DNA from 3 places in the Streptomyces sp. NPDC050085 genome. Region 3 is predicted to be linked to each of the others. Evidence: riboswitches for the same ligand, from Rfam matches in the RefSeq annotation. Region 3 holds a riboswitch; each other region holds the start of a gene.
The links. A riboswitch is a leader RNA that binds a small molecule or an ion and turns the genes downstream of it on or off. The one in region 3 is predicted to bind cobalamin.

Region 1 (7,817 bases), on a different contig from region 3:
TCACGCTGGCCCGCAGCTCGGCGCGGATCAGCAAGTACGAGTACATGAGCGGGGAGAACCTGATGCCCTGGTTCCAGGGCGACGGCGCGCACTACCTGTACCTGTCGGGGCAGGACCAGCGCGAGTCGTACGGGGTCGACTACTTCACCACCGTGTCGCCGTACGGACTGGCCGGAGTGACCGCACCCGTCGAACACCGGGGGACCGTACCGGAGTTGTACGGCGGCAAGCTCTTCTACGACAACCCGTCGCACCCCCTGAACTTCACGGCGTCCAGCGAGTCCCAGAACACCTACGTCTACTTCCCGACCGCCACCCAGACGTACTCGGGCGGAGCGACCCTCGGCGCGTACGGCGCAGTGGGCTGGGTCCTCTCCGACGACGTGCCCTGGCGGGACAAGCAGGCGGGCGTCCTGCCGGACGACTTCGTCGTGTACCGCAGCGCGCGGGCCACCAGGTCCTGGTTCCTGCTCGACGACGAGATCGTCGTGCTCGCCGCCGGGGTCGGGGACGCGCCGGGCGGCGGCCGGGCGGTCACGACGACGCTCGACGCGCGGATCGCCGCGGCCGGTGACCGGGTGACGGTGGGCGAGGGGACCGGCTGGGTGCGGTGGGCCAACGAGACGCGGGGCACGGCCGTGGGCTACGTCCTGCTCGACGGCTGCCCCCGGCCGCGTACGCGCCTCGAGACGGTGACGCGGAGCCGGCGCGTGGTGCGCACGTCGAACCCGGACACGGCCGTGACCAAGCAGGTGTTCTCGCTCGCGGTCGAGCAGGAAGCAGACTCCCAACTCGCCCATTTTGCCTATGCGTTGCTGCCCAACGCCGCCTCCGAGGCGGCCGTGCGGGGCCACCGCGGTGCACGCGTCCTGCACAACAGCCCGCTCCTGCAGGCCGTGCGCGACGAACGGCTCGGCCTCACCGCCGCCAACACCTTCACCGGCGGTACGCACCACCTGGCGGGGCTGTCCGTCGAGGGGCCCGCGTCCGTCCTGGTCCGGCGCGAGCGGGACGTCACGGTCGCCGTCTGCGACCCGACGACGGGCCGGGACACGGTGACCGTCGTGCTGCGGGGGCCCGGCCTTCGGAAGGTCTCCGGGGACGCGGCGGTGCGGGTGAGCCGGGTGCGCGGCGGCACCCGGCTCGACGTGGACACGCGGCAGGCGTACGGGCGGAGCTTCTCCGTGACCCTTCGCTGAACCCCGGTCCGCGCTCGTCCCTACTCGTCGGCCTCCAGGTCGCCCTCCGTCTCCAGGTACACCTGGCGGAGGGCCTCAAGGGTCTGCGGGTCCGGCTTCTCCCACATGCCGCGGGACTCGGCCTCCAGGAGACGCTCCGCGATGCCGTGCAGCGCCCACGGGTTGGCCTCGGAGAGGAACTGGCGGTTCGTCTCGTCGAGTACGTACGTCTGCGTGAGCTTGTCGTACATCCAGTCGGCGATCACGCCGGTCGTCGCGTCGTAGCCGAAGAGGTAGTCGACCGTCGCCGCGAGTTCGAAGGCGCCCTTGTAGCCGTGGCGGCGCATCGCCTCGATCCACTTGGGGTTGACGACGCGGGCGCGGAAGACGCGGGACGTCTCCTCTACGAGCGTGCGGGTGCGGACCGTCTCGGGACGCGTCGAGTCGCCGATGTACGCGGCGGGGGCCGTGCCGCGCAGCGCACGGACCGTCGCCACCATGCCGCCGTGGTACTGGAAGTAGTCGTCGGAGTCGGCGATGTCGTGCTCGCGGGTGTCGGTGTTCTTGGCGGCCACCGCGATGCGCTTGTACGCCGTCTCCATGTCGGTGCGGGCCGAGCGTCCGTCCAGGCCGCGGCCGTACGCGTAGCCGCCCCACACCGTGTAGACCTCGGCGAGGTCCGCGTCCGTGCGCCAGTCCTTGGAGTCGATCAGCTGGAGCAGGCCCGCGCCGTACGTGCCGGGGCGCGAGCCGAAGATGCGGGTGGTGGCCCGGCGCTCGTCGCCGTGTTCCGCGACATCCGCCTGGACGTGCGCCCGTACGTGATTGCGCTCGGCCGGCTCGTCCAGGGACGCGGCCAGGCGGACCGCGTCGTCGAGGATGCCGATCGTGTGCGGGAACGCGTCGCGGAAGAAGCCGGAGATGCGGAGCGTGACGTCGATGCGGGGGCGGTTCAACTCCTCGTACGGGATGGGCTCGAGGCCCGTCACGCGGCGCGAGGCGTCGTCCCAGACCGGGCGGATGCCGAGCAGGGCGAGGGCTTCGGCGACGTCGTCTCCCGCTGTGCGCATGGCACTCGTGCCCCACAGGGACAGTCCCACGGAGGTGGGGTACGCGTTGTCGTTGTCCTGGCGGTAGCGCTCGATGAGGGAGTCGGCCAGGGCCTGGCCCGTCTCCCAGGCGAGGCGGGACGGGACGGCCTTCGGGTCGACGGAGTAGAAGTTGCGGCCGGTCGGCAGGACGTTGACGAGGCCGCGCAGGGGGGAGCCGCTGGGGCCTGCCGGGATGAAGCGGCCTTCCAATGCCCTTACGGCGTGGTCGAGTTCGTCGGTGGTGCGGCTGAGCCGGGGGACGACCTCTCGTGCGGCGAAGTCGAGGATGGCGCGGACCTGGTCCGATACGTCGGTGGGGACGGACTCCGGGTTCCAGTCCGCGGCCTCCATGGCCTCGACCAGGGCGCGGGCCTGTTCCTCGACCGCGTCCGCGTCCGTGCGGGTCGCCTTCGACTCGTCCAGGCCCAGGGCCTCGCGCAGGCCCGGCAGGGCGGTCGTGCCGCCCCAGATCTGGCGGGCCCGGAGGATCGCGAGGACCAGGTTGACCCGGTCGGGGCCTGCCGGGGGGTTGCCCAGGACGTGGAGGCCGTCGCGGATCTGGACGTCCTTGATCTCGCAGAGCCAGCCGTCGAGATGCATGATGAAGTCGTCGAAGCCCTCGTCCTCGGGGCGGTCCTCGACCCCCAGGTCGTGGTCGAGCTTCGCGGCCTGGATGAGGGTCCAGATCTGGGCCCGGATCGCCGGGAGCTTCGCCGGGTCCATCGACGCGATCTGCGCGTGCTCGTCCAGGAGTTGTTCCAGGCGGGCGATGTCGCCGTAGCTGTCGGCGCGGGCCATCGGCGGGACCAGGTGGTCGATGAGCGTGGCGTGGACGCGGCGCTTGGCCTGGGTGCCCTCGCCCGGGTCGTTGACCAGGAACGGGTAGATCAGCGGGACGTCGCCGAGCGCTGCGTCGGGGCCGCAGGCGGCGGACAGGCCCGCGTTCTTGCCGGGCAGCCACTCCAGGTTGCCGTGCTTGCCGAGGTGGATCATCGCGTCGGCGCCGAACCCGTTGTCGGCAGCGGGCGCCGCGATCCAGCGGTACGCGGCCAAGTAGTGGTGGGACGGCGGCAGATCGGGGTCGTGGTAGATCGCGATCGGGTTCTCGCCGAAGCCGCGCGGCGGCTGGATGAGGATGAGGAGGTTGCCGCGGCGCAGGGCCGCGAGCACGATGTCGCCCTCGGGGTTGCGGGAGCGGTCGAGGAACATCTCGCCGGGCGGCGGGCCCCAGTGCTGCTCGACGTTCGTACGGAGTTCCTGGGGCAGCGTCGCGTACCAGCGCTTGTAGTCGGCGGCCGGGATGCGGACCGGGTTGGCGGCCAGCTGCTCTTCCGTGAGCCAGTCCTGGTCGTGGCCGCCCGCGTCGATGAGCGCCCGGATCAACTCGTCGCCGTCGCCCGAGACCAGGCCCGGGATGTCGGCCCGGTCCCCGAAGTCGTAGCCCTCGTCCAGCAGTCGGCGCAGCAGCGCCACCGCGGAGGCCGGGGTGTCCAGGCCGACCGCGTTGCCGATGCGGGAGTGCTTGGTGGGGTACGCGGACAGGACGAGCGCCAGCTTCTTGTCCGCCGCCGGGATGTGGCGCAGGCGTGCGTGGCGTACGGCGATCCCGGCCACGCGGGACGCGCGCTCGGCGTCGGCGACGTACGCGGGCAGCCCGTCCTCGTCGATCTCCTTGAAGGAGAACGGGACCGTGATGAGGCGGCCGTCGAACTCCGGCACCGCGATCTGGCTCGCCGCGTCCAGCGGGGAGACGCCCTCGTCGTTCTCCTCCCAGTCCGCGCGGGAGGACGTCAGGCACAGGGCCTGGAGGATCGGGACGTCGAGCCGGGTGAGCGCGCCCGCGTCCCACGACTCGTCGTCGCCGCCCGCCGAAGCCTCCGCCGGCCGTGTGCCACCCGCCGCGAGCACCGTCGTGACGATGGCGTCGGCGGCGCGCAGCGCGTCGATCAACTCGGCCTCGGGGGCGCGCAGAGAGGCCACGTACAGCGGGAGGGGGCGGCCGCCCGCGCGCTCGATCTCGTCGCACAGGGCGTGCACGAACGCCGTGTTGCCGCTCATGTGGTGGGCGCGGTAATAGAGCACCGCGATGGTCGGGCCCTGCCCGGACGCCTCCGGACGGTCGAGCGCGCCCCAGGTCGGCGCCGCCGCGGGCGGTTCGAAGCCGTGGCCGGTGAGCAGGACCGTGTCCGACAGGAAGCGGGCGAGGTGCGCCAGGTTCTGCGGGCCGCCGTGCGCCAGGTACTTGTGGGCCTCCGCCGCGATCCCGACCGGGACCGTGGAGGCCGCCATCAGCTGGGCGTCCGGGGCCTGTTCACCGCTGAGCACGACCATCGGGATCGCGGCCGCGGTCAGCCGGTCGATGCCGTCCTGCCAGGCGCGGACGCCGCCGAGGAGACGGACGACGACGAGGTCGACGCCGTCGAGCAGCGCGTCGAGGTCGTCCAGCGGCAGCCGGGAAGGGTTCGCGAAGCGGTACGTGACCGGGGCGTCGGCGGCGGTGTTCGCCGCGCGGGCGCTGAGCAGGTCCGTGTCGGAGGTCGACAGGAGCAGGAGCATGCGTCGGCTGGCCTTCCTCGGGGTGTCCGCGCCCCGGGTGGTTCATGTGACGGCGGGAGTTCCTGGCTCACCCTCTGGCTATGAGAGGGCTCACAGTGGCGGGACCGCGCCGGATTCGCACCGGGCTTCCTCCCCTGTCGCCGTCGATGGCACCGCTCATCGTACGGGTCGGGGCCCGCGCCCGGTACGGGATGCCCGTCACAGAGCGATGGGTATGCTCCCCGGCATGTCCGATTCCCCCATGTCCCCCGGCGACGCCTGCCCGGGCGCGCTGCGGCTGCACGCCGCGGACGACGGGTTCCTGGCGCGGGTGCGGATACCCGGCGGGGTGCTGGGCGTGGCCGCGGCGCGGGCCCTCGGGGAGGTCGCGGGGCGGCTCGGGGACGGGCTGCTGCACCTCACGTCCCGGGGGAACGTGCAGCTTCGGGGGTTGCGGGGCGGGTGTGACGCCGAGTTGGCCGCCGCGCTCTCGGCCGCCGGGCTGTTGCCCTCCGCCGCGCACGAGCGGGTGCGCAATGTCGTGGCCTCGCCCATGTCGGGGCTCGACGGGGGCGGGTTCGTGGACGTGCGGTCCTGGTTGAACGGGCTTGATGCGGGGCTGTGTGCGAGTGCCGTGACCCCGGGGTTGTCGGGGCGGTTCCTCTTTGCCCTGGATGACGGGCGGGGGGATGTGGCTTCTCTGCGGCCGGATGTGTTGGTGCGGGGGGTTCCGGGGGGCCGGGGCGTGCTCTGTGTCGACGGGGCCGAGTTCTCTGTGGCGTACGAGGACGGGGCCCGGGCTGCGGTTGTCGCGGCTGAGGTTTTTGTCGAGGCGGCTCGGAGCATTACTGGACGTCGCGTATGGCGGGTGGCCGAACTCGGGTTGCCGGAGGGCGAGTTGGGGCGGCTGGTGGGTGAGCGGCTGGAGCAGGTCGGCGTGCAGGCCACGGGGCTCCGCCCCGGACCCCGCGCCTCAATCGCCGGCGGGGCTGAATGTGGCTTCGCGCCCCCCTTCGGCACCCTCACTCCCACCCACTGGCGCGACCTCATCGAACTGGCCGCCCAACACCCCCTCCAAGAGCTCCGGTTGACCCCCTGGCGCCGCGTCGTCGTGCCCGGCGTCACGGCGTACGACACCGACTCCCCCTGGACCCGCGTCGGCGCCTGCATCGGGCGGCCCGGATGCGCCAAGTCCCATGCCGACGTACGGGCCGACGCCACCGCGCGGATCGGCGAGGCCCATCCGGCCCTGCCCACCTACTGGTCCGGCTGCGAGCGGCGCTGCGGTCACCCGACCGGTCCTTACATCGACATCGTGGCCCGCCCTCATGGCACGTACGACATCACCGACCCCACCGAAAGAGCCGAACCCCGTGTATGACTACGAGAAGGACGGCGCGGCGATCTACCGCGAGTCCTTTGCCACCATCCGCGCCGAGGCGGCGGACGGGCTCGCGGGCCTGCCCGCCGACGTCGCCCAGGTCGCGGTCCGCATGATCCACGCCTGCGGTCAGGTGGATCTCGTACAGGACATCGGCCACTCGGCCCAGGTGGTCGCCAAGGCCCGTGCCGCACTGCGCGCCGGGGCGCCCATCCTCTGCGACGCGCACATGGTCGCGAGCGGCGTGACGCGCAAGCGGCTGCCCGCCGACAACGACGTACTGTGCACGCTCCGGGACCCTCAAGTGGCCGCGCTGGCCGCCGAGTTGGGGACGACGCGGAGTGCTGCCGCCCTGGAGCTGTGGCGCGACCGGCTCGACGGGGCCGTCGTCGCCATCGGCAACGCCCCCACCGCCCTCTTCCACCTCCTCGAGATGATCGCGAACGGTGCGCCGCGGCCGGCCGCCGTGCTCGGCATCCCCGTCGGGTTCGTGGGCGCCGCCGAGTCGAAGGACGCGCTCGCCGCGAACTCGCTCGGCCTCGAGTACCTCGTCGTACGCGGACGGCGCGGCGGCAGCGCCATCACGGCGGCCGCGCTCAACGCGCTCGCGACCGAGGCCGAGATCATGGAAGACAGGGAAGACAAGAAGGAAGACAAGGCGGGACGGGCATGACCGGCACCACCGGAAAGCTGTACGGGGTCGGACTCGGGCCCGGTGACCCGGAGTTGATGACCGTCGCCGCGGTGAAGGCCATCGCGTCCGCCGACGTGATCGCGTACCACTGCGCACGGCACGGGCGGTCCATCGCCCGCTCCATAGCGGCGGAGCACATCCGTGCGGACCAGATCGAGGAGCGGCTGATGTATCCGCTCACCGTCGAGACCACGGACCACCCCGGCGGCTACCGCGGCGCCCTCGACGACTTCTACGCCGAGGCCGCCGCCACCCTCGCCGCGCACCTCGACGCGGGCCGCACGGTGGCCGTCCTCGCGGAGGGCGACCCGCTGTTCTACGGCTCGTACCAGCACATGCACAAGCGTCTCGCCGACCGGTACGAGACCGTCGTCATCCCGGGTGTCACGTCCGTCAGCGCGGCCGCCGCCCGGCTCGGCGAGCCGCTGTGCGAGGACAAGGAGACGCTGACGATCATCCCGGGGACGCTCCCCGAGGACGAGCTGACGGCGCGGATCGCCGCCGCGGACTCGGCCGTGGTGATGAAGATGGGGCGGACGTTCCCCAAGGTCCGTGCGGCGCTGGAGAGTTCGGGACGGCTCGACGACGCGCGGTACGTCGAGCGGGCCTTCATGGACGGGGAGCGCACCGGGCGGATCGCCGACATCGACCCCGCGTCGGTGCCGTACTTCTCGGTGGCGGTGCTGCCCTCGCGGATCGACGACGAACCGGCGGCAGACCCCCGCCACGGTGAGGTCGTGGTCGTCGGCACCGGGCCCGCCGGGGCCCCCTGGCTGACCCCCGAGTCGCGCGGCGCCCTCGCGAACGCCGACGACCTCGTCGGCTACACCACCTATCTCGACCGGGTCCCCGAGCGGCCGGGTCAGCGGCGCCACGGCTCGGACAACAAGGTGGAGTCGGAGCGTGCCGAGTTCGCGCTCGACCTGGCGCGGCGCGGG
Region 2 (7,817 bases), 120 kb from region 3:
TGCCAGGACTTCGCGCAGCTCGGCAGGTTCGTGCACATCGACAACGACGTGTTCCGCGCGATCAAGGCGGCCACGCCCGGCAGCTACACGTTCATCCTGCCCGCCTCGCGCGAGGTGCCGCGCCAGCTGCAGCACCCCAAGAAGAAGACCGTCGGCGTGCGCATCCCCGACCACGTCGTCACCCAGGCGCTGCTGGCCGAGCTCGGTGAGCCGCTGCTGTCCAGCACCCTGCTGCTGCCCGGCGAGGACGAGCCGCTGACCCAGGGCTGGGAGATCAAGGAGCGGCTCGACCACGCGGTCGACGCGGTGCTCGACTCCGGCGACTGCGGCACCGAACCCACCACCGTCATCGACTTCTCCGACGGCGGGGCCGAGATCATCCGGTACGGCGCGGGCGACGCCGAGCGCTTCGAGTAGTCATCGGACCGTGCCCAGGAAGCGGATGTGCGGGCGCTCGCCGGGCCCCGGCCGTGTGATGTGGGCGCGCACCCCGTAGACGTCCGCGACGAGGTCCTCGGTGAGCACGGCCCCGGGCTCGCCCGCGGCCACGACCCGGCCCTCGCGGAGCACGACGACCTGGTCGCAGTAGGCGGCGGCCAGGTTCAGGTCGTGCAGGGCGACGACGCTCGTGATCTGAAGTCCGCCGATCAGGTCGAGGAGCTCCAGCTGGTGCTGGATGTCGAGGTGGTTCGTCGGCTCGTCCAGGAGCAGCTCGCGCGGTTCCTGGGCCAGCGCGCGGGCGATCTGCACCCGCTGGCGCTCCCCGCCGGACAGCGTGTGCCACAGGCGGTGCGCCCGGTCGGCGAGGCCGCTGCGGGCCAGCGCCGCACGGACCGCGGCCTCGTCGTCGGCCGATGCCGGGGCCCAGGCGCGGCGGTGCGGGACCCGGCCGAGCCGTACGACGTCGGCGACCGTCAACTCGACCTGGGTGTCGCTCTGTTGCTGGACCAGCGCGATCCGCCGGGCGGCCGTTCTGCGCGGCACCCCGGCGAGCGGGTCCCCGTCGAGCGTGACGACACCCGACGCCGGGGCGAGCACCCCGGCGAGCAGGCGCAGCAGCGTCGACTTGCCCGAGCCGTTCGGGCCGAGCAGCCCGGTGACCGTGCCGGGCCGGGGCGTCAGGCTCACCCCGTCGAGGACGAGGGCGCCCCCGGCCGACCAGGAGACGCGGTCCGCGTGCAGGCCCGCGCTCACCGGACGGCCCGGCCGCGGTACAGGACGAGCACGAACGCGGGCACACCGATCAGCGACGTCACGACCCCCACCGGCACCTCCTGGGGCTCCAGGACCGTACGCGCCAGCGTGTCGACCCAGACGAGGAACACCGCACCCGCGAGCGCCGTGACCGGCAGCAGCCGTGTGTGCCCCGGGCCGACCAGGGCGCGGGCCGCGTGCGGCAGCACCAGACCGACGAAGCCGATCGCCCCGGCCGCGCTGACCAGGGCCGCCGTCAACAGGGCCGTCACACACAGCAGCACGAGCCGGGTGCGGGCCACGCGCACGCCGAGCGCGGCCGCCGCCTCCGGGCCGAAGGCGAACGCGTCCAGGGTCCTGCCGTGGCCGAGGCACACCGCCAGCGTCACCACGAGCACCGCCAGGCACAGCCACACCTCCGTCCAGCCGACGCCGCCCAGCGAGCCGAGCAGCCAGAACAGGACGCCGCGCGTCGTCTCCGCGTCGGCCGCCGTCAGCACCACGAACGACGTCAGCGCCGAGAAGAGCTGCATCGCGGCGACCCCGCACAGCACGACCCGGTCCGTGGTGCCGCCCAGCGTGTGGCTGAGCAGCAGCACCAGGGCGAAGGAGCACAGCGCCCCGAGGAAGGCCCCGCCCGACACCGAGACGGCGCCGCCGCCCAGACCGAGGACCACCACGAGCACCGCGCCGGTCGACGCGCCCGAGGACACGCCCAGGACGAACGGATCGGCGAGCGGATTGCGCAGCAGCGCCTGCAGCACCGTGCCGCAGACCGCGAGGCCCGCCCCGCACACCGCCGCGAGCAGCGTCCGCGGCAGCCGCAGGTCCCACACGATGCCGTCCCGGATCGGCGACAGCTGCGACGTGCCCCAGCCCAGGCGTTCCCCGACCGTCGTCCACACGTCACCGACGCCGATGTGCGCGGGGCCGATCGTGATCGCGACGGCCACGGACGCACACAGGACGGCGACGGCGGCGGCCCAGGCCAACACGGGCCGGACGAAGGGCAGTTGGGTGGTGCTCACTTGGCCAGGCCGAAGGTGCGCAGACCGGCGGCGACCTTCTCCACGCCGTCCACCGTCCGGATCGTCGGATTCATGTCCTGCCCGCGCAGCAGCACGTACCGCTTCTCGCGCACGGCGCTCATGTGCTTCGTGACCGGGTCGGACTCCAGGAACTCGATCTTCTGCGCGGCGGACTCCGCGGACTGCGAGCGGCGGGTGAGATCGCCGATGACGAGGACGTCCGGATCGCGGTCGGCCACCGTCTCCCAGTTGATCTGCGGCCACTCCTCGTGCGTGTCGTCGAAGACGTTGCGCACCCCGGTCTCCTCGGTGACGATGCCGGGCGCGCCGCAACAGCCCGCCATGTAGGGCGAGTCGGCGTTCGCGAACCAGTACAGGACGCTGACGTCCGACGCGTCGAGCCCCGAAGTGGCCTTCGTGACGCGGGACTTGAGGCGTGTGATCAGCTGCTCTCCGCGCTCGCGCACGTCGAAGACCCGCGCGAGGTCGCGTATCTCGCCGTAGACGGTGTCCATGGTCAGCGCCGACGTGCGCACGCCGTCCCCGTCTCCGCTGTTGTCCTTGCCCGCGCAGTCCGTGGGGGAGAGGTAGGTGGGTACGCCGAGCTGCTGGAACTGCCCGCGGGTCGCCACTCCGCCCTTGCCGAGCGTGTACGCGAACGAGGCCGCGGCGAAGTCGGGTTCCGTGTCCAGGACCTTCTCGAAGGACGGATAGCGGTCGGCGAGCCGCGGCACCTTCGCGTTCTCCTTCTCCAGCCCCTTCAGGACCGGATCGGTCCACGTCGCCGTGCCCACCATCCGGTCGGCGAGCCCGAGCGAGAGCATGATCTCCGCCGAGCCCTGGTCGAGGGCGACGGCCCGGCGCGGGGCGTGGGTGACCTCGACCTTCGTGCCGCAGTTGTCGAGCGTGACGGCGTCGCCCGCGCGCCGCGACGTGTCTGCGGAGCCCTGGCCGCCACAGGCCGTGAGCAACAGGGCGCCCGCCAACAGCGGTGCGAGGCAGCGGACTTGACGTGCGAACAGCACGGAACTTCCTTCGTCTCCAGGGCCCATGCGCGGAGCCGGTCTACGGTCCACCCCCGGCCGTGCATCGGTCCTGGAGGCCGCCAGCAGGTCTTCGGACTCGGGATCGTCCGCGCGAAGCGCCTTCCCGGGCCGGTTCGACCGGCCCAGTGGCAGTTGCTCCGCCCGTCACCCTCACCGCTGCGCGTCAGCTCCGGAATTCCACCGGATTCCCTGACCCGTATGCGTACGAGTACGCACAAAGGTACGACTGGCCATCGGAAGGTATCACTACGCTCGCCCCGTCCCGACGGCCGGTGTCACCGCTCCGCGTTGAGCGCGTCCACCGCTCCCGCCGCGTCGCCGATCGTCGCGTAGTCCACGGCGACGAAGTTCACCGGGCGGCCGCGTGCCCGCTCGCAGCGGTGGGCGCGGTCCAGGACGAAGTCGCGGGCGTTGACCGTGCCCGCGTCGAGGCGGCTGCCGCCGTTGATGGTGATGAAGTGGTTGAGCAGGAACAGCCGCTTGTCGTCTCCGCCGCGGTGCGGGACGCAGCTCATCTCGCCGGGGGAGCGGAACGCGAACGGGGTCTCCATGCCGTACGCGTAGAAGTTGCGGTACCAGGGCGCGGGGCCGTCGGCCTCCTCGGCGAACACGACCAGGCGGCGACCGCTGTCGATCATCTCGCCGAGCGTCGGCCACGGCTTCGCCGGATCCCGGTCGGGCGTGTGCACGAGGTCCGTCAACCCGGCCTCGGCGACGGCCTGTTGGGTCTCCTCGCCGGTGATCGCGTCCTGCACGATGAACGTGACGACCTCGCTCGGATGCTGCCGCATCCACGCGCCGATCTCGCGGAGCGTCGGCACCAGGGGCAGCGCGCCCGCCCGGCACACCGCATGGCACAGCCACAGGCCCTCGCGCGGCGGGTTGATGGTGTTGACCGCCTGCTCGACGAGCGCCCGCTGCGCGTCCGTGAAGTCCGAGGCGTCGAGCCGCGCGGCGATCTCGTCGGGCCGCTCCCACCGGTAGGTGTCGATCTGCAGGGCGCGCACGCCGTCGTCCAACTGGGCCGTGATGCCCGGGTCCTGGAGCGGCCCGATGAACCGGTCGACGGTCGTCGACATGGCGTTGTGCGAGGTGAGGTACGCGACCTCGTCGTACGGGCGGTCGCACAGCGCGGCGCTGCCCTGGCACAGCCGCGGCGCGGCCGCACTCGTCGCGAGCGGCACCACGACCATCCCCGCCAGCGCCACGGCCGCCGCACCGAGCCCGAGCCCGACCAGAGCCCGCGAACCCGTCGCACGTACGCGAAGACGCGCCGCGACGACCAGGCCCGCCCCGACGACGGCCGGGACCAGCGCCGCCCACAGCGCGCTGCGCGTGAGGTCGCCGACGGCCGCCCGCTGCACGTCGTCGACCAGGCGCGCGAGGCTCGCCGGCCAGGAGGCGGGCGGGTCGACGACGCGTCCGTCGGTGAGCAGCCGCGCCGCGACGACGACGGCCGCCGTCAGCAGGCCGCCGGTGAGCAGCGGCAGCCCGAGCCGCCGCAGCCGGCGCGCCTGCAGGGGAGAACCGAGGAACCACAGGGCGGCGAGCGCCAGGACGAGCAGGACCGCGGCCACGAGCTCCACCAGGCCGAGGCCCGCCGCGGTGTAGGGGCGCAGATCGTGCACGGCCCGGAGGTCGTTGCCGGAGGCCGCGAGGGCCGCGGTGAGGTCCCAGGTGCCGCCGCCCACGCTCTCCTGGATCCGGCGGGCCGCCTCCCGGGTGTCGTCGGAGACCAGGGAGGGCGCCACGGCGGCGAGCGCGGTGGCGACGTCACCCTCGGCGAGAGCCGTCTCCACCTGCGGGCGCAGCGCGTCACGGTCCTGCTCCGACAGCGGCCGCAGCAGCGCCTCGGCGACCTGGCCCGCCTGGTCGGGCGTCAGTGGCAACGCGGGCAGCCCGGCGGGCACGCGCCCCTCGGTGAGATCGCGTACCGCGCCCGACACGTCGGCCGTGAACCGGTCGAAGTCCGGTTCGTCGCGCCGCTGCAGACCGGAGACGAGATCACCGAAGTACGTCTGCGCGAGCTGGTCGACGTTGTCGAGCACCGGACGCAGGTCCACGGTCAGGTCGAGCGTGGCGCGGTCCCCGTTCAGATAGCCGACCACGGCGTCGATCTGCTGCCGCGTCAGGTCCCGCAGGGTGTCCGGCGGCAGTACCAGCTTGATGTTGGACGTCACCTGGGCCTCGGGCACGGCGAGCCGGGCCAGCAGGTCGCGGGTGACCGGCGAGGCCTCGGGGTCCACCAGGACCTCGTTGTAGAGCCGGTCGTAGGCGTGCTGCTCGTCCAGGACGGACGCGTGGAACGCCGGGTCGAGCAGCGTGCCGCGCAGCGTGGCCGTCGCGATGACGCACAGCGTGGCCAGCACCGCCACGAGGAAGGCGACCACGCGCCCGGCCCGCTGCACGGCGCGCCGTCAGAAGTCCACGGGGTCGCGCACGATCGGGCACGTCATGCAGTGCCCGCCGCCGCGGCCCCGGCCCAGCTCGGCGCCGACGATGGTGATGACCTCGACACCCGCCTTGCGCAGCAGGGTGTTGGTCTGCGTGTTGCGGTCGTAGGTGAAGACGACACCGGGTTCGACCGCGACCGCGTTGTTGCCGCTGTCCCACTGCTGGCGCTCCGAGGCGTACACGTCGCCGCCCGTCTCGATGACCTGCAGGCCGGGCAGCCCGAGCGACTTGGCGACGACGTCGACGAACGCGGCCGAGCCCTCGTCGGTGATGTCGAGCCCGGGCGCCTTGTCGCTCGGGCGCAGCGAGAACGTGTGCACCGAGTCCATGATCCGCGGGTACAGCGTGACGATGTCCCGGTCGGCGAACGTGAAGACCGTGTCCAGGTGCATAGCCGAACGCAGCTTCGGCATCCCGGCGACGATCACGTGCTCGGCCGCGCCCCGCTCGAACAGGGCGGCCGCGACCTGCGTGATGGCCTGCCGCGAGGTGCGCTCGCTCATGCCCATCAGGACCACGCCGTTGCCGACGGGCATGATGTCGCCGCCCTCGAACGTGGCCTGCCCCCAGGCGAGTTCGGGATCGCCCCACCACACCGTCGAGCCGACGAAGTCCGGATGGAACGTGTAGACCGCCTTCATCAGCAGCGTCTCGTCGTGCCGCGCCGGCCAGTACAGCGGGTTGAGGGTGAGTCCGCCGTACAGCCAGCACGTGGTGTCGCGCGTGTAGAGCGTGTTGGGCAGCGGCGGCATCAAGTACTCGCGCACGCCCGTCGATTCACGCGCCATCGACACGTACGCCGAGCGGTAGTCGTCGGGCAGATCGGTCGTGGCGAGACCGCCGATGAGGTACTCGGCGAGCTGCCGCGGCTCCAGCGTCTCCAGGAAGGCGCGGGTGTCGTCGATGAGCCCGGCGCCGACCTGATTGGCGACGATCTTGCGGTCCAGGAGCCAGGACCTGGCCTCCGGGAGCGCCATCGTCTCGGCGAGCAGCTCGTGCAGCTCGACGACGTCGACGCCGCGCTGCCGCAGCTTGTTGACGAAGTCGGCGTGGTCGCGCTGGGCGTTCTCCACCCACATGACGTCGTCGAAGAGCAGGTCGTCGGAGTTGGTCGGGGTCAGCCTGCGGTGCGCGAGCCCCGGCGCGCAGACCAGGACCTTGCGCAGCCTGCCCACCTCGGAGTGGACGCCGTACGCGGCGGACGCGGGGGTGTCGTGGTCAGTCACGGTGTGCCTTCCGGGGGTCGGGTCTCACAGGCTGATCCAGCCGGCGGCCAGCGCGACGACGCCGACCACGGCGCCGACGACGGAGACGACCAGAATGATCAACTCACGGGGGGAGAACAGGCGTCGGCCCTGCTCCCTGCGGGCCATGACGAACAGGATCGTGGCGGGCGCGTAGAACACGAACGACACCAGGACGAACTTCAGCCCGGCCGCGTACAGCATGAACGCCGTGTAGAGCGTGGCGATCGCCGCGATCGTCAGCTCGCGCGTCGTGGTGCGCCCGCCGTCCGTACGGGCATCGGGCCGCGCCCCGATCTTCACGGCGAACGCGGCCGCCAGCAGGTAGGGGATCAGCGACAGCGCACTGGTCAGGTCGAGCGCGAAGTTGAAGGCGTCGTCCGAGAACGCGGTGACGACCAGCACCACCTGGGTCAGCACCGTCGTCATCAGCAGCGCGGGCAGCGGTACGTCGGCGGAGGTGGAGCGGCGCAGGAAGCGCGGCATGTCGTCGTCCTTGGCCGCGACGAACAGCACCTCGGCCGCCATCAGCGTCCAGGCGAGATAGGCACCGAGGACGGAGACGATCAGGCCGACGCTGATGAACACCTTGCCCCAGGTGCCGACCGCCTCCTCCAGGACGCCCGCCATCGACGGCTGGCGCAGGTCGGCGATCTCGCCCATCGGCATGATCCCGTACGAGACGATGACGACGGAGGCGAAGACGGCGAAGACGCTCAGGAAGCCGAGGATCGTCGCCCGGCCCACGTCGGAGCGCTTCTTCGCGTGCCGGGAGTACACGCTCGCGCCCTCGACGCCGAGGAAGACGAAGACGGTCGCGAGCATCGTGCCGCGGACCTGGCCGAAGAGGG
Region 3 (6,907 bases):
CGACACTGCCCGGCGAGTGGCCCGGCATCCCCACGATCACCGGGCTGCCGGGCAGCTCCAGCACGTCGCCGTCGGCGATCTCGGTCACTTCGCCGACGTACTGGGTGCGCAGGCCGTTCTTGCGCAGGGAGTAGCCGAAGAAGCCGAGCGTCGCACCGAGTCGCATGGGACCGGTCGGGATCTTGGGCTTCTCGCCCGTGCGGGCGCGGACGGCGTCGGCCGCATGCACGTACACCGGCACCTGGTGCTCGCGCCGCAGGCGTTCGGCGAAGCCCAGGTGGTCGGAGTCGCCGTGGGTGAGCACGAGCCCGCGGATGTCGTCGGCGGACTTGCCGAGCACGCGCAACTCGGCCTGCAGATCGTGCCAGTGGCCGGGCAGACCGGCGTCGACGAGGGTGATGCCCTCGGGGGTGTCGATCAGGTAGCAGGACACCTTGTCGTTGCCGAGTCGGTGCAGGTGCGGAGCGAGCTTCATGGGACTCCTGCCGGGGAGGGGGCCGAGATCATGGACTTCTGGCTGGGACGGCATCTTGACACACCAACGCCCCTGCGAGGTAAGGCGGTTGAGGGAGAATGATGTGGGCCCGTAGCGCTCCCGGGGTCCGCGTGGCGGACGCGCGCGGGTGTCGCTCAGCGCAGCACCGCCGCCAGCAGGTCGGAACCCAGCGCCGTCAGGTCGGGCAGATTGAGGGTGTACCGCACGTAGCGGCCGTGCCGCCGTGCCGTGAGCAGGCCCGCGCGGCGCAGGACCGCGATGTGGCGGGACACCTCGGGGGGCGAGAGCTCCCAGAAGTTGGCCAGCTCCGCGTTGGTGTGCGGGCCGCGGGCCAGGGTGCGCAGCAGCCGCAGCCGTACCGGGTGCGAGAGCGCCTCGAGCCGGAGGGAGACCGTCTCCAGGGAGACCGGCTCCGCCGGACTCGGCTCGGACACGGGGTACTGCACCACCGGATGCCAGCCAGGCGCGTGCACCGCCACCAGGTGCGGGCGGCCGTACACGCTGGGGATGAAGGTGACCCCGGAGCCGCGGGCGGCGGTCGACTTGTCCTGCACCTTGTCCACGACGATGCGGTCGCCGTCCGGTGCCAGGGTGACCGCGCCGGAGACCGAGGCGAGCGCCGCCCCGACGCCCTGCCGCCTGAGCAGCTCGTTCTTCAGGCGCAGATCGGTGGCGAGCTGCACCGCGACACCCGCCCAGGCGGCGTCGAAGAACGCCCCGGCGCACTCTTCGAGGGTGCGGCGCACCCGCGCCCGCACCGCGACCGGGTCCGCGAGCAGCCGTTCCGCGAACGCCTCCTGCCGTGCGCCACGCGCCTGGGCCACGTCCAGGGCCCGCTCGCGCGCGGTCGCGTCGGTGAGCGGCGAAGCGCCGCGGAAGTGGACGCGGCTGCTCCCGCACGTGGTGACGAGCGCGGCGGTCACGTACGTCTCGTCGTCGATCCGGTCGACGTCGTCCAACTCCTCCGCGAGGGTCGGCCGGGGCCGCGCGGGGATCAGGAAGTCGGCCTGTGAGGAACGCCAGAGGAACTCCGCCTCCTTGAGCCGCTCCGCCAACTCGTCCGGCAGTCCGGTCCAGACGTCCGCGGCCCAGCCGGCGAACTGCGGATGGTGACCGGGCTCGGCCAGCGCGTGCAGCATCGCGGTCAACTCGGCCAGCGGGGAGGCGGCGAACCGCACCGGCTCGGACGGCACTTCGCTGATGTCGATCCTCAACGTCATCCCCCCATCATTCCGCCCAACCCGCCGGGCGACGGCGTCAGTTGACGAAGTACGTCAACCGACGGGCCCGGCCCCGGCGGTCGAACGCACTGTCTGAGTCATGGCAACCCTCACCGCAATCCGGCCCCGCGCCCTCGTCCGCGCCTCAGGAGGCCCCCGTTATGCCGTCGCGCTGGCCGTGGACGCCCTGGGCACCGGCCTGCTGCGCCCCTTCCTGCTGCTCTACGGCGTGGCCGTGCTGAAGCTGTCCGGGCCGGTCACCGGCACCGCGATGACGGCCGGCATCGTCGCGGGGCTGCTGTGCATGCCCGCGGTGGGCCGCTGGCTCGACCGCGGCGCCCGCAGCACCGTCGTGGCGGCGTCCATGCTGATCCGGGTCCTGGGCGTGGCGCTGCTGATGGCCGCCCCCGCGGGGCACGTCGGGCTCTTCGCGGCGGCAGCACTCTTCCTCGGCATCGGCAACCAGGCCTGGCCGGCCGCCCACGCCGCGCTCGTGGCCACCGTCGCCCATGGCCGAGAACGCGACACCGCTCTCGCGGCGGGCCGCGCCCTGCGCAACGCCGCCCTGGGCGTCGGAGCACTCCTGGCCACCGCATGCATGGCGGGCGGCACAACTGCCCTGCGGGCGCTGGCAGTTGTCACCGCGGTCTCCTACCTCGCCGCGGCCGCCCTGGCGTGGTCGGTGCACGTCCACGCACAGCCGGCCCGGGCCGCGGCCAAGGGCGGCGACGAGGAGCCCGCACCCCGGATGCGCGCGCTGCTCGCCGCCAACGTGATCTACGTCTTCTGCCTCAACGTCCCCGAGATCGCGCTCCCGCTGGTCCTGGTGACGCAGCTCCACGCGTCCTCGGTGTGGCCCGGGGTCGTCTTCGTGGCCAACACGGTGCTGGTCGTCACCCTGCAGGTCCCGGTCACCGTCCTCATGTCCCGCTTCTCCCGGCGGAGCGTGCTGGCCTTCTCCGGCGTGCTTCTTGCCGCCTCCTACCTCGGCTTCCTCGCCGCCGCCTCACTGGGCGGCGCCTTGGCCGTCCCGGCCGTCGCCGCCGTCTCCGTCGTCTGCACGCTCGGCGAGATCGTCTACGCCGGAAGCGCCACCGCCCTCGTCACCGCACTGACCCCGGCCCGTGTCCTGGGCCGCGCCCTCGCCCGCTTCCAGCTCTCCACGGGCTTCGGCCTCGCCGTCTCCCCGGCGGTCATCACGACGCTCGCCCCCTACGGCCCGGCCGCCCTGTGGGGCAGCCTCACGGCAGGCACCCTCCTGTCGGCCTCCGCCGTCGCCGCGGAGAAGGAGGAAGGAACGCCTCCGCGGAATCGCGGTCTTGGCCATGCCCGCGTCACGCGGTAACGTCGCTCCGTTATCGACGACGGTACGACGGAAGCCGGTGAAAGTCCGGCACGGTCGCGCCACTGTGTGCGGAGGGTCCGAGGGCCGCTTCGTGAGTCAGACCCGTGACTGTCGTCCTTTGTGCACCACCGAGATGGGACGCGAACTCCCGAGGAGGCCCTGCCATGGCGCAGCATGTCGCCCAGCCGACCGCCACCACCCCTGCTCTGCCGGCCAAGTTGCCGTTGAAGGCGATCGCCCCCTGGGCCGTCTTCTTCGGCGTACTGATGCTGGTCCTGCTGTACTTCGTCGGCGCCGAGCAGGGCGCCACGTCCGTGTTCAGCGGCGCGGAGGTTCACGAGTGGGTGCACGACGCCCGCCACCTGCTCGGTTTCCCCTGCCACTGACGTAAGGGACGCCGAACGGCTCATGAACTCAACCACCGTACGCAATCTGCTCGTTCGGGGCATGCTCGCCGGTCTCGCGGCCGGCGTGCTCGCCCTGGTCATCTCCTACTGGCTCGGTGAGCCGAACGTCGACAAGGCGATCGCCTTCGAGGAGGCCCACGCCGGGCACTCCCACGGCGACGAGGTCGAACTCGTCTCCCGCAGCCTCCAGTCCACCGCCGGTCTCGCCACCGGCGTCCTCGTCTACGGGGTCGCCTTCGGCGGCATCGCAGCGCTCGCCTACTGCTTCGCGCTCGGGCGGGTGGGCCGCTTCGGCCCGCGCGCCACGGCGCTGCTGCTGTCCGGCTGCGCACTGCTCGCGGTCTACGTCGTCCCGTTCCTGAAGTACCCCGCGAACCCGCCGGCCGTCGGCAACCCCGACACCATCGGCAAGCGGACCACCCTGTACTTCCTGATGATGGTGCTCAGCGTTCTCCTCGCGGTCGTCTCGACGATCGCCGGAAAGCGCCTCGCGCCGCGCTTGGGCACCTGGTACGCCACCGTCGTGGCCGTCCTCGGCTTCGCCGTCGCCATCGGTCTGGCGTTCGCGTTCCTGCCCGTCGTCAACGAGGTGCCGGAGCACTTCCCGGCCGCGCTGCTGTGGCGCTTCCGGCTCTCCGCGCTCGCGATGCAGATCGCGATGTGGGGCGGATTCGGCCTGCTCTTCGGCGAGTTGGCCGAACGACTGCTGAACCCGAAGCCCGCGACGGCCGTGCCCGGACGGGCGCCGGTGCCCGCCGGGCGGTGACCTGAACCATCGCACACAGGAGGGCCCGCGGAACGATCCGAGGGCCCTCTCGCGTTTCTCCGGCACCACCGATGGGGCGACGAACCGAGGAGCCGCATGGGCAGACCACCCCAACCGCGCCACATCATGCTCGGCGGCCACGAAGCCGTCGCCCTGACCATCGACGAGTACGCCCAACTGATCGCGAGCCGACGGCAGATCGGCGGTCAGAGCGCCCGCGTCCGGGTCCTGGCCCACCAGGCGAAGCGCACCGAGCGCCTGGTGCGAGGCCTGGAGGAACTCGTCGAGGAGTGCGCTGCCGAGGCCTGCCGTGCCGCCGGCACACCGCAGCCGGGGCAGCCACGGTCGGACGACCGTCGGGACGACGACTGCCCGCGCTGCGCCGTCGCCGAACTGCTGCGCGGGTACAAGGACATGACGAGCGGCTGACCCGGATGGATCAGGACGTCGTGGTCCCCAGCTCCTCGCGGACCGTGCGTGCGGCCGCGACGAGGTTCTCCAGGGAGGCCCGGGTCTCGGGCCAGCCGCGGGTCTTCAGACCGCAGTCCGGGTTGACCCACAGCCGCTCGGCGGGAATGGCCTCAAGTCCCGTACGCAGCAAGGCGGATGCCTCCTCGGGGCTCGGGATGCGGGGGGAGTGGATGTCGTACACGCCGGGGCCCGCCTCGCGCGGGTAGCCGTGCTCGGCCAGCTCGCGCGCGACCTGCATGTGCGAGCGCGCCGCTTCGAGGCTGATGACGTCGGCGTCGAGGTCGTCGATGGCCCGGACGATGTCGCCGAACTCGGCGTAGCACATGTGGGTGTGGATCTGGGTGTCCGGGCGGACCCCCGCCGTGGACAGGCGGAACGCCTCGGTGGCCCAGGCGAGGTACGCGGCGTGGCCCGCGGCGCGCAGCGGCAGCGTCTCGCGCAGGGCGGGCTCGTCGACCTGGATGACCGAAGTCCCGTTCGCCTCCAGGTCGTTGACCTCGTCGCGCAGGGCGAGGGCGACCTGGCGGGCGGTGTCGCCGAGCGGCTGGTCGTCGCGGACGAAGGACCAGGCGAGCATGGTGACGGGCCCGGTCAGCATGCCCTTGACGGGCCGGTCGGAGAGCGACTGCGCGTACGTCGTCCAGCGCACCGTCATCGGCCCGGGGCGCGCGATGTCACCGGCCAGGACCGGCGGGCGGACGTAGCGGGTGCCGTACGACTGGACCCAGCCGTGCTGCGTGGCGAGGTAGCCGGTGAGCTGCTCGGCGAAGTACTGGACCATGTCGTTGCGTTCGGGTTCGCCGTGCACGAGGACGTCCAGGCCCGTCTTCTCCTGGAACGAGATGACGTCGCGGATCTCGTTCCTGATGCGTTCCTCGTAGCCCGCGGTGTCGATCCGCCCGGCGCGCAAGTCGGCGCGGGCGGTGCGCAGTTCGGTGGTCTGCGGGAAGGATCCGATGGTGGTGGTCGGCAGCAGCGGCAGGCCGAGGAGGGCGCGCTGGGCCGCGGCCCGCTCGGCGTAGGGCTGCGAGCGGCGGCTGTCGGAGTCGGTGACGGCCGCGGCGCGCGCCCGGACGGCCGGGTCGCGGGTGATCGGCGATGCGGTGCGCGAGGCGAGATCGGCCCTGTTGGCCGCGAGTTCCGCGGTGATGGCGTCCGTGCCCTGGGCCAGCCCCTTGGCGAGGATGGCGACCTCGGTGGTCTTCTGCCGGGCGAAGGCGAGCCAGCGCCGGATCTGCGGCTCGATGTCGCGCTCCGCCGCGGCGTCGAGCGGGACGTGGAGCAGCGAGCAGGAGGCGGCCACGTCGACGCGGTCGGCCAGGCCCAGCAGGGTGCCGAGTGTGCTGAGGGACTTCGCCAGGTCGTTGATCCAGATGTTGCGGCCGTTGACGACACCGGCGACCAGCCGCTTGCCGGGCAGGCCGCCGACCGCGGCGAGCGCGTCGAGGTTGGCGGCCGCGGCGTCGGTGAAGTCGAGGGCGAGGCCGTCGACCGGCGCCTTCGCGAGGACGGGCAGCGCGTCACCGAGCTGGTCGAAGTAGGAGGCGACGAGCAGCCTCGGACGGTCGGTGAGGGCGCCGAGGTCGCGGTACGTGCGGGCCGCCGCGCCCAGTTCGGCCGGGGTGCGGTCCTGGACGAGGGCGGGCTCGTCGAGCTGCACCCACGCGGCGCCGGCGGCGCGCAGGTCGGCGAGGACCTCGGCGTACACGGGCAGCAGCCGGTCGAGGAGCGTGAGCGGGTCGAAGTCCGCCGCGACGCCGGGCGCGGGCTTGGCCAGGAGCAGGTACGTGACCGGTCCGACGAGCACCGGGCGGGCGGCGAGCCCCAGGGCGAGGGCCTCCTCGAGCTCCGCGACCTGTTTGGTGGAGTCGGCGGCGAAGACCGTGTCCGGGCCCAACTCAGGCACCAGGTAGTGGTAGTTGGTGTCGAACCACTTGGTCATCTCCAGCGGTGCGACGTCCTGCGTGCCGCGGGCCATGGCGAAGAACCCGTCGAGGGCGTCCGCGTCGACGGCGGCGCGGTGGCGCTCGGGGATCGCGCCGACCATGACGGTGGTGTCGAGGACGTGGTCGTAGTACGAGAAGTCGCCGGTGGGGACTTCGCCGATGCCCGCGCCCGCGAGTTCCCGCCAGTTCGTGCGGCGCAGCCCGGCCGCGGTGGCACGGAGGGCGTCGGCGGTGACGCGGCCCTTCCAGTAGCCCT

Region 1: linked by a shared signal. The riboswitch ahead of cobN (cobaltochelatase subunit CobN) and the one ahead of ACIBUY_RS25325 (CbtB-domain containing protein) in region 3 are both predicted to bind cobalamin.
Region 2: linked by a shared signal. The riboswitch ahead of ACIBUY_RS25900 (ABC transporter substrate-binding protein) and the one ahead of ACIBUY_RS25325 (CbtB-domain containing protein) in region 3 are both predicted to bind cobalamin.

What each region holds. Positions count from the first base shown of each region.
Region 1 is NZ_JBITJZ010000003.1:378,803-386,619, forward strand. It holds gene ACIBUY_RS14180 (polysaccharide lyase family 8 super-sandwich domain-containing protein) at 1-1,199, shown strand, start outside; gene cobN (cobaltochelatase subunit CobN) at 1,220-4,825, opposite strand; cobalamin riboswitch at 4,859-4,997, opposite strand; gene ACIBUY_RS14190 (cobalamin biosynthesis protein CobG) at 5,052-6,185, shown strand; gene ACIBUY_RS14195 (precorrin-8X methylmutase) at 6,178-6,858, shown strand; gene cobJ (precorrin-3B C(17)-methyltransferase) at 6,855-7,817, shown strand, end outside.
Region 2 is NZ_JBITJZ010000007.1:118,726-126,542, forward strand. It holds gene ACIBUY_RS25885 (L-threonylcarbamoyladenylate synthase) at 1-417, shown strand, start outside; gene ACIBUY_RS25890 (ABC transporter ATP-binding protein) at 418-1,194, opposite strand; gene ACIBUY_RS25895 (FecCD family ABC transporter permease) at 1,191-2,207, opposite strand; gene ACIBUY_RS25900 (ABC transporter substrate-binding protein) at 2,219-3,274, opposite strand; cobalamin riboswitch at 3,312-3,514, opposite strand; gene ACIBUY_RS25905 (hypothetical protein) at 3,544-5,676, opposite strand; gene ACIBUY_RS25910 (arginine deiminase) at 5,686-6,948, opposite strand; gene ACIBUY_RS25915 (basic amino acid/polyamine antiporter) at 6,973-7,817, opposite strand, start outside.
Region 3 is NZ_JBITJZ010000007.1:331-7,237, forward strand. It holds gene ACIBUY_RS25310 (MBL fold metallo-hydrolase) at 1-475, opposite strand, end outside; gene ACIBUY_RS25315 (helix-turn-helix domain-containing protein) at 631-1,716, opposite strand; gene ACIBUY_RS25320 (MFS transporter) at 1,817-3,061, shown strand; cobalamin riboswitch at 3,053-3,188, shown strand; gene ACIBUY_RS25325 (CbtB-domain containing protein) at 3,226-3,447, shown strand; gene ACIBUY_RS25330 (CbtA family protein) at 3,470-4,234, shown strand; gene ACIBUY_RS25335 (hypothetical protein) at 4,331-4,663, shown strand; gene metE (5-methyltetrahydropteroyltriglutamate--homocysteine S-methyltransferase) at 4,674-6,907, opposite strand, start outside.